DNA from 3 places in the Terrabacter sp. AAH1 genome. Region 3 is predicted to be linked to each of the others. Evidence: predicted binding sites of a transcription regulator. Region 3 holds the regulator's gene; each other region holds the start of a gene.
The links. The regulator HrcA, encoded in region 3, represses chaperone genes, less so after heat shock. The targets are predictions, from matches to a motif close to TTNGCACTCGNNNNNNNCGAGTGCNAA.

Region 1: groES (co-chaperone GroES) is a predicted target of HrcA. The motif match lies at 2,718-2,744, and genes of this name have one in related genera.
Region 2: groL (chaperonin GroEL) is a predicted target of HrcA. The motif match lies at 1,664-1,690, and genes of this name have one in related genera.

What each region holds. Positions count from the first base shown of each region.
Region 1 covers NZ_JBTJJV010000017.1:92,336-96,399, forward strand. Annotated here, with positions in the region: gene ACXR8F_RS19660 (WhiB family transcriptional regulator) at 74-361, shown strand; gene groL (chaperonin GroEL) at 509-2,122, opposite strand; gene groES (co-chaperone GroES) at 2,271-2,567, opposite strand; gene ACXR8F_RS19675 (class I SAM-dependent methyltransferase) at 2,802-4,043, shown strand.
Region 2 covers NZ_JBTJJV010000001.1:708,755-712,818, reverse strand. Annotated here, with positions in the region: gene ACXR8F_RS03340 (MBL fold metallo-hydrolase) at 1-411, opposite strand, end outside; gene ACXR8F_RS03335 (hypothetical protein) at 574-1,140, shown strand; gene ACXR8F_RS03330 (HIT family protein) at 1,214-1,633, shown strand; gene groL (chaperonin GroEL) at 1,848-3,479, shown strand; gene ACXR8F_RS03320 (hypothetical protein) at 3,760-4,064, opposite strand, start outside.
Region 3 covers NZ_JBTJJV010000006.1:16,244-20,307, forward strand. Annotated here, with positions in the region: gene dnaJ (molecular chaperone DnaJ) at 1-1,101, opposite strand, end outside; gene hrcA (heat-inducible transcriptional repressor HrcA) at 1,186-2,229, opposite strand; gene ACXR8F_RS11350 (DUF3097 domain-containing protein) at 2,468-3,352, shown strand; gene ACXR8F_RS11355 (CHAP domain-containing protein) at 3,356-4,064, opposite strand, start outside.

The DNA.
Region 1 (4,064 bases), on a different contig from region 3:
TTCGCGCCCCCACATGCACCGAGCGGACCGGTTAGACCTGGCGGCTATCCCGCCCGACCTGAGAGACGAGTTCATGGCCGAGATCACCCGCCTGCCCGGACCAGTCGCCGACCTCTGGGACTGGCAGCTGGAGGGCGCCTGCCGAGGCACCAGCCCCGAGGTCTTCTTCCACCCCGAGGGAGAGCGCGGCCCACGCCGCCGCAACCGCGACGCCCAGGCCAAGGCCGTCTGCGCCGCCTGCCCCGTCGTGGCCGCCTGCCGCTCGCACGCCCTCGAGGTCCGCGAGCCGTACGGCGTCTGGGGCGGGCTCACCGAGTCCGAGCGCGAGCTGCTCTACGACGGCATCCAGGAAGCGTCCTGACGCAGCCCTGACGGGCCCGTTGGACGACACGGGCCTTTCGACGACACGAGCCCGACACGAGCCCGACACGACTGAGGGCCGCTCCCCGGGGGAGCGGCCCTCGTCGTGCGTCAGGCGTGCACGCCGGACGTACGCGTCAGACGTCGGTCAGTGGCCGTGGCCGTGACCGTGGCCGCCGGCCTCGGGCTCGTCCTCGGGCTTGTCGACGACGAGCGTGTCCGTCGTGAGGATCATCGACGCGATCGACTCGGCGTTGCGCAGCGCGGAGCGGGTCACCTTGACCGGGTCGATGACGCCGGCGGCGATGAGGTCGCCGTACTCGCCGGTCGCCGCGTTGAGGCCCTGGCCGATCGGCAGCGCAGCCACCTTGGAGGTGACGACGTAGCCCTGGTGGCCCGCGTTCTCGGCGATCCAGCGCAGCGGCTCGGCGACGGCCTTGCGCACGATGCTGGCACCGGTGGCCTCGTCGCCCGTGAGCTCGAGGCTGTCGATGGCCGAGGCGGCGTGGATGAGGGCGGTGCCGCCACCGGCGACGATGCCCTCCTCGATCGCGGCGCGGGTCGCGGAGATCGCGTCCTCGATGCGGTGCTTCTTCTCCTTGAGCTCGACCTCGGTGTGCGCGCCGACCTTGATGACGCAGACGCCGCCGGCGAGCTTGGCGAGACGCTCCTGGAGCTTCTCCTTGTCCCAGTCGGAGTCGGTGCGCTCGATCTCGGCCTTGATCTGGTGCACGCGGCCGGCCACCTCGGACTCGTCGCCGTTGCCGTCGATGATCGTCGTGTTGTCCTTGGTGAGGACGATGCGGCGGGCCTGGCCGAGCACGGTCAGGTCGGCCTGGTCGAGCTTGAGGCCGACCTCCTCGGCGATGACCTGGCCACCGGTGAGGATCGCGATGTCCTGGAGCATGGCCTTGCGGCGGTCGCCGAAGCCGGGGGCCTTGACGGCCGCCACGTTGAACGTGCCGCGGATCTTGTTGACCACGAGCGTCGAGAGGGCCTCGCCGTCGACGTCCTCGGCGATGATGAGCAGCGGCTTGCCCGACTGCACGACCTTCTCGAGCACCGGGAGGATCTCCGCGACCGCGGAGATCTTGCCCTGGTTGATGAGCACGTAGGCGTCCTCGAGGACGGTCTCCATGCGCTCCGTGTCGGTGACGAAGTAGGCCGAGAGGTAGCCCTTGTCGAACTGCATGCCCTCGGTGAACTCGAGCTCGGTGGCGGTCGTCGAGGACTCCTCGACGGTGATGACGCCGTCCTTGCCGACCTTGTCGAACGCCTCGCCGATGAGGCCGCCGAGGGTGGCGTCCTGGGCGGAGAGGGTCGCGACGGAGGCGATCTCGTCCTTGCCGTCGACCTCGCGGGCGTTCTCGAGGAGGCGGTCGTTGACCGCGGTGACGGCCTTGTCCATGCCGCGCTTGAGCGCGGCCGGGGCGGCGCCCGCGGCGACGTTGCGCAGGCCCTCCTTGACCATGGCCTGGGCGAGCACGGTCGCGGTCGTCGTGCCGTCACCGGCGACGTCGTTGGTCTTGGTCGCGACCTCCTTGGCGAGCTGGGCGCCGAGGTTCTCGTAGGGGTCCTCGAGCTCGATCTCGCGGGCGATGGTCACGCCGTCGTTCGTGATCGTGGGGGCGCCCCACTTCTTGTCGATGACGACGTTGCGGCCCTTCGGGCCGAGCGTCACCTTGACGGCGTTGGCGAGCGCGTTGACGCCGCGCTCGAGCGACTTGCGGGCGGAGTCGTCGAACTCCAGCTGCTTGGCCATGGTGTTCCTTTGGCTCGGGTTGCTTTGCGGTTCTTGGGGATTCCGGGCGGATGCGATCGTGCCCGGTCAGGCGAGGGGCCGAACGAGGCGCACCCCGGGGAGACCCCAGCGGGGCTCACCGGGGTGCGTCACGGCATACGGCGTCGGGTCAGCCGACGATCGCGAGGACGTCGCGCGCGGAGAGGATGAGGTACTCCTCGCCGCCGTACTTGACCTCGGTGCCGCCGTACTTGCTGAAGATGACCTTGTCGCCGACCTTGACGTCGAGCGGCACGCGCTCGGTGCCGTTGTCGTTGAAGCGGCCGGGGCCGACGGCGAGGACCTCGCCCTCCTGCGGCTTCTCCTTGGCGGTGTCCGGGATGACGAGGCCGGACGCGGTGGTCTGCTCGGCCTCGAGGGACTTGACGACGATGCGGTCTTCGAGCGGCGTGATGGAAACCGACACGGTGGTGACCTTCCCTTCGGGACAGTCGAAAACTGGATTGCGGACTGTGGGCTCTCGAGACTGGTCGCCGTCGCGGGGGTCGACCTCCCTCGAGGAGGACGCTGGCACTTCCGGGTGGAGAGTGCCAACAGGAAGAAATCTAGGTTTCGGTTAGCACTCGGTCAAGTCGAGTGCCAGAATCCGTCGCGCGTCGCCCCGAGCGGGTCGGACCGTCCTCGCTGGCAGGATGTGCGCATGGACGCCGCCATGGTCGATCGCCTCGCGACGGGTGAGGGCTGGGCGCTGCTCCAGTCGCTGCCGCCCTACGACGAAGCCGGGTCGCTCCACCTGCAGGACCGCCTCCGCGAGGCGGGCTTCGCGGCCGACCTCGTCGCCGCCGCGATGACGCAGTCGCGGCTGCGGTCACGCGGCACCGAGAAGTTCGGCGACTTCGCGGCCGGCATGCTCTTCACCGCCGACGGTCTCGAGCAGGCGACCCGGCTCGCGATCGCCGCCCGGCACGCGCACCGCTACGTCAGCGCGGGGGTCCGCGAGGTGCACGACCTCGGGTGCGGGCTCGGCGCCGACGCGATGGCCTTCGCCGGCCTCGACCTCACGGTGCACGCCGTGGACGCGGACGACGCCACGGCCCGCGTCGCCGCCGTCAACCTGCGGCACTGGCCGTCGGCCCGGGTCACCCACGGACTCGCCGAGGACGTACGCCTGCCGCCGGGTGACGCCCACCGCCACGTCGGCGTGTGGCTCGACCCCGCCCGCCGCGTTCGCGGAGTGGCCGACGTGCAGGGCCGCACCAAGCGAGTCTTCTCGCTCGATGCCATCTCGCCGTCGTGGTCGCAGGTGCTGGCCTTCGCCGATGCCGTGCCCGCGACCGGCGCGAAGCTCTCCCCCGCCTTCCCCCACGGGTCCGTGCCGCGGGGGGCGGAGGCCCAGTGGACCTCCTGGCACGGCGAGGTGCTCGAGTGCGCCGTCTGGTGGGGCCCGCTCGTGTCGACGACCGGGCGCACCGCCGCGGTGTGCACCGAGACGTCGACGTCCGTCGTCACCGAGGACGACGCGGGCGACGGCGCGCCCCGCCCCGTCCTGGGCTCGGTCAACGAGATGGGCGAGTGGCTCTACGAGCCCGACCGCGCCGTGATCCGCGCCGGCCTCACCGGGGCCCTCGTGTCGGCGGTCGAGGGGACCGAGCTGGCCACCGGCGTGGGCTACGTGACGAGCGCGGTGGCGCGCGACCTGCCGTGGGCGCGCCGGTTCCGCGTGGTCGAGGCGATGCCGCTGTCGACGAAGCGACTGGCCCGCTGGCTGCGCGACCAGGGCCACGACCGCGTCACCATCAAGAAGCGCGGCGTCACCCTCGACGCCGACGTGCTGCGCCGGCAGCTGAAGATGACCGGCCGCGGCAAGGGCGGGTCGGAGGCGATCCTCGTGCTGACGCGCGTCGGCGGTGCCCAGGCCGCCGTCGTCGTCACCCCCGCCTGACCGACCTCCCCGACCCCCCTC
Region 2 (4,064 bases), on a different contig from region 3:
GTCCGGGCCGCGCACGGGCGTGGCCAGCACCTCGGCGGCGTCGCGCTCGGTGTAGCCGTACTCCGGGGCGCCGGCCGGGTCGGCGCGCAGGGCCTCCTTGACCTGCTCGGCGGACTCGGCGAGCGTGCGCCCGACGTTGTCGTGGGCGTGCACCGTGGCCACGTCGAACGCCGCGTTGCCGAAGGTGTGGTCGAAGTGGACGTGCGTGTTGACGACGTGGCGCACCTCGATGTCACGCCCGAGACGGCGCACGTCGTCGAGCACCTGCCGGCCCTGCAGGTCGCTGGCGCGGGTGTCGATGACGACGGCCCCGTCGCGGCCGAGCACGAGGCCGACGTTGACGTCCCACTGCCGGTAGCGCGCGACGAAGACCCGGTCGGCCACCTCGACGAAGCCGTGGGTGGCCGTCACGTGCCCACCCTGCGTCCTGGGGCGGCCGCGCCCCCGCCGACGGTCACGACGGAGTCCTCGGTGTGATCCATGTCTCCTCGGGCACGGTCCCACCGTAGTGCCGCTGCCCGGCGGTTGCTCCGGACAGGCGATCCCGGCCCGGTTCCTCTACGTTGGTGAGCCATGTCCTTCGAGCCCTCCACCGACTTCCGGCCCGGACCGCGTGGTCGACGTCGTCGTCGAGTCGTCATCGCGGCAGCTCTGGCCGCGTTCGCCCTGCTCGCCACCGGAGCCGTCGCACTCTGGTCCGGCGACAGCTGGCGCGACGAGGCGATGAGCGCCGGCGTCTTCCCCGACGTGCCCGGCTCGGACTTCGCCGAGACGCCGTCGGAGGACGGCTGGGGCACGTCCGACGGCACGGCCGACGCGCCCGGCACGTCCAGCACCGCGGCGACGCCCGGCACGTCCTCGACCCAGGCTCACGCGACCGCAGTCGTCCAGCCTGCCTCGGATGCCACGTCGACCGTGCCGACGACCCGGGCGCCGGCGCCCGACCCGACGTCCACCTCCACGGTGGCGCCGCCGCCGGCCCCCGCGCCCACGTCACCGGCCCCGTCGTCGTCGACCGCGGCTCCGAGCCCGTCGCCGACCAAGGGCGGCCCGAAGCCGAAGCCGAGCTCGCCCAAGCCCACCCCCACGAGCAGCCCGACGCCGTCCGACGGCGGCTGCTTCCTGCTCATCATCTGCTGACCCGGCGCCACCGCACCGCGGCCCCCGTCGACGCCTGCGCGACGGGGGCCGCGCTGCGTGGCAGCCTGTCGCCATGGACTGCGTCTTCTGCTCGATCGTCGCCGGTGACCTGCCCAGCGACCGGGTGCTCGACGAGCCGGACTTCGTCGGCTTCCTCGACCGGCGGCCCGTCTTCAAGGGCCACGTCCTGTTGGTGCCGCGCGTGCACGTCGACACGCTGCTCGACCTGCCCGACGACCTGCACGCCGGACTCCTCGGCGCCGCGCGTCGCCTCGCGGCGTCGGTCGTCGGCGGGCTCGGGGCACAGGGCTCGTTCGTCGCGATGAACAACGTGGTGAGCCAGTCGGTGCCGCACCTGCACGTGCACGTGGTGCCGCGCACCAGGGGCGACGGCCTGCGCGGCTTCTTCTGGCCGCGCACGAAGTACGCCTCCGAGGAGGAGTCCGCCGCGTATGCCGCCCGGCTCGCCGCGGCGCTCGAGCCTGCCGGGTGAGCCCCGGCCTCCCGGGGGTGCGTCGTTTTGTTTGCACTCGCACCCCGAGAGTGCCAATAATGGCGTTAGCACTCTCCCCGTGGGAGTGACAGAAATATGGGCCGCCTGCCGAGGGGCCGGGTTCGCAGCGACGTGAGCTGGGAAGACCGGTCCCGTCCGTCGCGGGCGTCATGCGGCCCACCACCTTTCGATTCGCGTGGGAGGAACCACCCGAATGGCCAAGACCATTGCGTTTGACGAAGAGGCGCGTCGCGGGCTCGAGCGTGGGATGAACATCCTCGCCGACGCCGTCCGCGTGACCCTCGGCCCGAAGGGCCGGAACGTCGTGCTGGAGAAGAAGTGGGGCGCCCCCACGATCACCAACGACGGTGTCTCGATCGCCAAGGAGATCGAGCTCGACGACCCGTACGAGAAGATCGGCGCGGAGCTCGTCAAGGAAGTTGCCAAGAAGACCGACGACGTCGCCGGTGACGGCACGACGACGGCGACCGTCCTCGCCCAGGCCATGGTCAAGGAGGGCCTGCGCAACGTTGCCGCGGGTGCCAACCCGATGGCCCTCAAGCGCGGCATCGAGAAGGCCGTCGAGGCCGTCTCCGCCCGTCTGCTCGAGCAGGCCAAGGAGATCGAGACCAAGGAGCAGATCGCCTCGACCGCCAGCATCTCGGCGGCCGACGAGGAGATCGGCGGTCTCATCGCCGAGGCGATGGACAAGGTCGGCAAGGAAGGCGTCATCACCGTCGAGGACTCCAACACCATGGGTCTCGAGCTGGAGATGACCGAGGGTATGCGCTTCGACAAGGGCTACATCTCGGCGTACTTCGTCACCGACACCGAGCGCATGGAGGCCGTCCTCGACGATGCCTACGTGCTCGTCGCCAACAGCAAGATCGGCAGCATCAAGGACCTCGTCCCGCTGCTCGAGAAGGTCATGCAGTCCGGCAAGCCGCTGCTGATCATCGCCGAGGACATCGAGGGTGAGGCCCTCGCGACCCTCGTCGTCAACAAGATCAAGGGCACGTTCAAGTCCGTCGCCGTCAAGGCCCCGGGCTTCGGCGACCGCCGCAAGGCCATGCTCACCGACATCGCCATCCTCACCGGTGGCCAGGTCATCTCCGAGGAGGTCGGTCTCAAGCTCGAGAACGCCACCCTCGACCTGCTCGGCAAGGCTCGCAAGGTCGTCGTCACCAAGGACGAGACGACCATCGTCGAGGACGCCGAGGACCGCTCGCAGATCGAGGGCCGCATCGCCCAGATCAAGGCCGAGATCGAGAAGTCGGACTCCGACTACGACCGTGAGAAGCTCCAGGAGCGCCTCGCCAAGCTCGCCGGCGGCGTCGCCGTCATCAAGGCGGGCGCGGCCACCGAGGTCGAGCTCAAGGAGCGCAAGCACCGCATCGAGGACGCCGTCCGCAACGCGAAGGCTGCCGTCGAGGAGGGCATCGTCGCCGGTGGTGGCGTCGCTCTCATCCAGGCCGCCAAGGCGCTCGACGAGCTCTCGCTCGAGGGTGACGAGGCGACCGGCGCGAACATCGTGCGCGTCGCGACCGAGGCCCCGCTCAAGCAGATCGCGATCAACGCCGGTCTCGAGGGTGGAGTCGTGGCCGAGAAGGTGCGCGGTCTCGAGGCCGGCCACGGCCTCAACGCCGCCACGGGCGAGTACGGCGACCTGCTGGCCGCGGGCATCATCGACCCGGTCAAGGTGACCCGCTCGGCGCTGCAGAACGCCGCGTCGATCGCCGCACTGTTCCTCACGACCGAGGCCGTCATCGCCGACAAGCCCGAGAAGGCCGCTGCGGCCATGCCGGGTGGCGACGACATGGGTGGCATGGGCGGCATGGGCTTCTGAGCCCAGCTGCCCCACGCGACGCAGTCACGTCCGAAGGGCGGTTCCCCACGGGGAGCCGCCCTTCGGCATGCGGTCCTCGGGGCTGACGGCGTCGCCGGCCGGCCTGCGTGGCTGCGGGCGCGGCGCGGGGCCCGGCCGGACGTCGCTGGCCCGGCCGGGCGCATGATGTCAGCGGCAGGCCACCGCGAAAGCGACGGCTCGGCGTCTGCCTCGTGGGCAACACTGACGCCCCTCGGGGTACCGGGTGTGGAGCACGACATGGCGCGCGGCTCCGCTGAGGTCAGGCGGTGCCGGGGTCGTCCGGTTCGCCACCCGTTGATGATCCGGGCTCGGTCGAGCCGCGCTGCGGCGTGCCGCGCGCAGGCGAGCCGGCCGACGTCTCGGTCGGCGACGACTCCGCTGACCCATCCCGGGCCGAGGCGATCGGCCCGACGCGGTCGAGGAGGCGCAGCCCCTCGGTCGCGCACCACCAGCCGAGCTGCCGGTAGGCCTCGAACTCGAGGTCGCCGAAGTCCTGACGCGTGGTCGCCGCGCGAGGGAAGTCGGCATGTCGCATCGCGAACGAGCGCACGGCCTCGGGGAGCA
Region 3 (4,064 bases):
GAAGAGGCCCTTGTTGGCGGGGGCGAGGCGCCCCTCGGGACGCTCCTCGCCGCGCAGCGCGGCGAACTGGCGCAGCAGCTCCTGCTGCTCGTCGGTGAGGCGCGTGGGCGTCAGCACGTTCGCGTGCACGAGCAGGTCGCCGCGCCCACCGTGGCGCAGGTGCGTGACCCCGAGACCGCGCAGCGTGAGGACGTCACCGCTCTGGGTGCCGGGCTTGATCTCGAGGTCCTGCATGCCGTCGAAGGTCGAGAGCTTGAAGCTCGTGCCGAGCGCGGCAGCCGCCATCGGCAGCTCGACGCTGCAGTGCAGGTCGTCGCCGCGGCGGGTGTAGGTCTCGTGGTTGACCACCCGGATCTCGACGTAGAGGTCGGCGGCGGGACCGTTGCCCGGGCCGACCTCGCCCTCGCCGGTGAGCTGGATGCGCGTCCCCGTGTCGACGCCGGCGGGCACCTTGAGCTTGAGCGACCGGCGGGTGCGCACGCGTCCGTCGCCGGAGCAGTCGTGGCAGGGGTCGGTGAGGGTCGAGCCGTAGCCCTGGCAGTTGACGCACGGACGCGAGGTCATGACCTGGCCGAGGAAGCTGCGCTGGACCTGCTGCACCTCGCCGGCGCCCTTGCAGATCGGGCAGGTCTGCCGGCCGGTGCCCGGCTCGGCACCGTCGCCGCCGCAGCGGTTGCACCCGACGGCGGTGTCGAGGGTGAGCTCCTCCTCCGACCCGAAGACGGCCTTGGCGAGGTCGATGTCGAGGCGCACGAGGGCGTCCTGCCCGCGCTGCATGCGCTGGCGCGGGCCTCGCGTTCCGGCGGCCGCCCCGGCTCCGAAGAAGGCGTCCATGACGTCGCTGAACGAGAAGCCGGCACCCGCGCCGAAGCCGGCGCCGCCGCCGCTGGCGAACGGGTCGGCGCCCATGTCGAAGGACTGGCGCTTCTGCGGGTCCGACAGCACGTCGTAGGCCTGCGACACCCGCTTGAACTCCTCCTCGGCCTCCGGGCCGGGGTTGACGTCGGGGTGCAGCTTGCGGGCGAGTCGACGGTAGGCCTTCTTGATCTCCTCCTGGCTCGCGTCGCGCGAGACACCGAGGACGGCGTAGTAGTCGTTCAAGCTGGGATTCCTTCGGTGCGTGGTGTTTTCGGGACGGCGCAGCAGTGCACCGGCGTGTGCGGTCTGGTGGTCGGGTCGGTCGGGTCAGGTGCCCGCGTTGTCGTCGAGGATCTCAGAGACGTAGCGGGCGACGGCACGGACCGACGCCATCGTCGTGGGGTAGTCCATGCGGGTCGGGCCGAGCACGCCGAGGCTGGCGACCCGCTCGGAACCGGACCCGTAGCCCATCGACACGAGAGAGGTGCTCTGCAGGCCGGTCACCGGGTTCTCGGAGCCGATGCGCACCGAGACGAGGTCGGGGTCGTCGCCGAGCTGACCGAGCAGGCGCAGCAGCGTCACGTGCTCCTCGAGCGCCTCGAGGATCGGCCCGATGGTGCGCGGGAAGTCCGCACCGGCCCGGGCGAGGTTGGCCTGGCCGGCGAGCACGACGCGCTCCTCGCGCTCCTCGACGAGGGCGTCACCGAGGGCCGAGACGACCGCCTTCATGGCGGCGCGGTCGGCCTCGTCGGTCTCGTCGACGAGGCGCCGCAGCTGCGTGGCCGCCACGGTGAACGGGACGCCCGCCGCGACGTCGTTGATGCGGGTGCGCAGCGAGGAGACCAGTGCCTCGCCGTCGGCGTCGGACAGGACGCGGCCGGTGTCGACCACGCGCTGCTCGACGCGCCCGGTGTTGACGATGAGGACGATCATGAGGTGCGAGGAGCCCATCGGCACGAGCTCGATGTGCCGCACCGTCGACCGGGTCAGCGACGGGTACTGCACGACGGCGACCTGACGGGTCAGGCTGGCGAGCAGCCGCACCGTGCGGTCGACGACGTCGTCGAGGTCGACGGCGCCCTCGAGGAACTGGCTGATCGCGCGCCGCTCGCCGGACGAGAGGGGCTTGACGGCGCTGAGCCGGTCGACGAAGACGCGGTAGCCCGCGTCGGTCGGAACCCGCCCGGCCGACGTGTGCGGCGCGTGGATGAGACCCTCCTCCTCGAGCAGGGCCATGTCGTTGCGCACGGTCGCCGCGCTGACACCGAGGTGGTGGCGCTCGACGAGCGCCTTGCTGCCGACGGGCTCGGAGGTGTGCACGTAGTCCTGCACGATGGCGCGCAGCACCATCAGCCTGCGGTCCTCGCTCATCACGTACCTCCTTCACGGTTCGGCCACCGGCGCGGACGTGTCGGCGGGCCGGTGTGCCACGGGGCCGGCCGCGGCACGCTGCAGCGGCACCTCGACTGGCACTCTCGGTCAGCGAGTGCCAAGTCTACGACGAGACGCGCCGATCTCCGATTTCATCCAACCGTATGCCGCCGGGGACCCGTCGACCGCCCGCGTGGCGCCCGGCGGTGGCCGACCCGGCGGCATACGCTCGCTTGTCGTGTCCCCCAACGACCGTTACGGATCCGACGTGCTGAGCGGTGACTGGCGTGCCCCGCGGCGCGGCCGGTCGACGCCGACCCCTGCCGAGCCCGACCTCGTGGTCGAGGAGGTCGAGACGGGCTGGGTCGGTGCCGTCGTGCGCGTCGAGAAGGCGGGCGGCATGCACCTCGTGCACCTCGAGGACCGGCGGGGCCGCACGAAGGCGTTCCCGCTGGGTCCCGGCTTCCTCGTCGACGGTTCGCCCGTCACCCTGACACCGCCCGTGGCCGCCGCCGGTGCGGCGTTGGCCGAGGCGCGCCGGGCCGCCTCGCGCACCGCGAGCGGCTCGGTGGCCGTGGCCGGGGCTCGGGCGAAGGTGGCGAGCGGGTCGCGCATCTACGTCGAGGGCCGCCACGACGCAGAGCTGGTCGAGAAGGTGTGGGGCGACGACCTGCGCGTCGAGGGCGTCGTCGTCGAGCTCATGGACGGCGTCGACGACCTGGCGGGCATCATCGCGGAGTTCCAGCCCGGCCCCGGCCGGCGCCTCGGGGTGCTCGTCGACCACCTCGTGCCCGGCACGAAGGAGGCCCGCATCGTCGAGCAGGCGAGGTCGCTGCCCGGCCTCGCGCAGCACGTGAAGATCCTCGGCCACCCGTACGTCGACGTGTGGCAGTCGGTGCGCCCCGAGCGGCTCGGGTGGCAGCAGTGGCCGGTCATCCCGCGCGGCACGTCGTGGAAGCACGGCATCTGCGCCGAGCTCGGCTGGGCGCACACGAGCCAGGCCGACATCGCGAACGCGTGGAAGCGCATCCTCGGCACCGTGCGCACCTACGCCGACCTCGAGCCCACCCTGCTCGCGAGCGTCGAGGAGCTCATCGACTTCGTCACCGAGCCGGGCGTCTGACCCCTACTTCTTCACGTAGCCCTGCACGTCGACGACGACGTTCGTCTGGGCGGTCGAGTGCACCGTGATGGTGCCGTCCGCCGCCACGGGGACGATGACCCAGTTGGTCCTCGTCCGCGCCGTCGGCACGGTGAGGCTGGGTGACGTGGGCCGGGCCGCGCCCGTCGGGTAGGCGGTGAGGGCCGTCGTGGTGGTCGGGCCGACGGCCGTGAGGGTCACCGAGACGGCGCCGACGCCGACCGTCGGCACCCCACCGCGACCGAGCACTGCGACGGTCGTCGTCGACCCGGCCGCCACCTTCGCGGCGGGTGCACCCACGCCGGTGCGGGTGTCGACGATGCGGGCCGGAGCGAGCGCCACGTGGTCCGCGCCGGTCCTGAACCAGCCCACGACGTCGACGAGCAGGTCGGTCTGGGCGGTCGAGTGGATCGTCACCTTGCCGCCGGTCCCGAGCCGCGTGACCACCATCCCCGTCATCGAGGCGGTCGCGTCGTAGCCGACGTGCGCGGTCACCGGCCGGGCCGACCCCGTCGGGTATGCCGTGAGCCAGCCGGCCGCGGAGGGTGCGGCGGCCGAGACGTCGAGGGCCACCGCGGACGCGCCGGTCGCGGGCACGACACCCGCACCGGCGACCGGGAGGTCGACCGTCCCCCCGGCCGGGACGCGCACCTTGGGGGCGCCCAGACCGCTGCGCGTGTCGAGCACGCGGGTC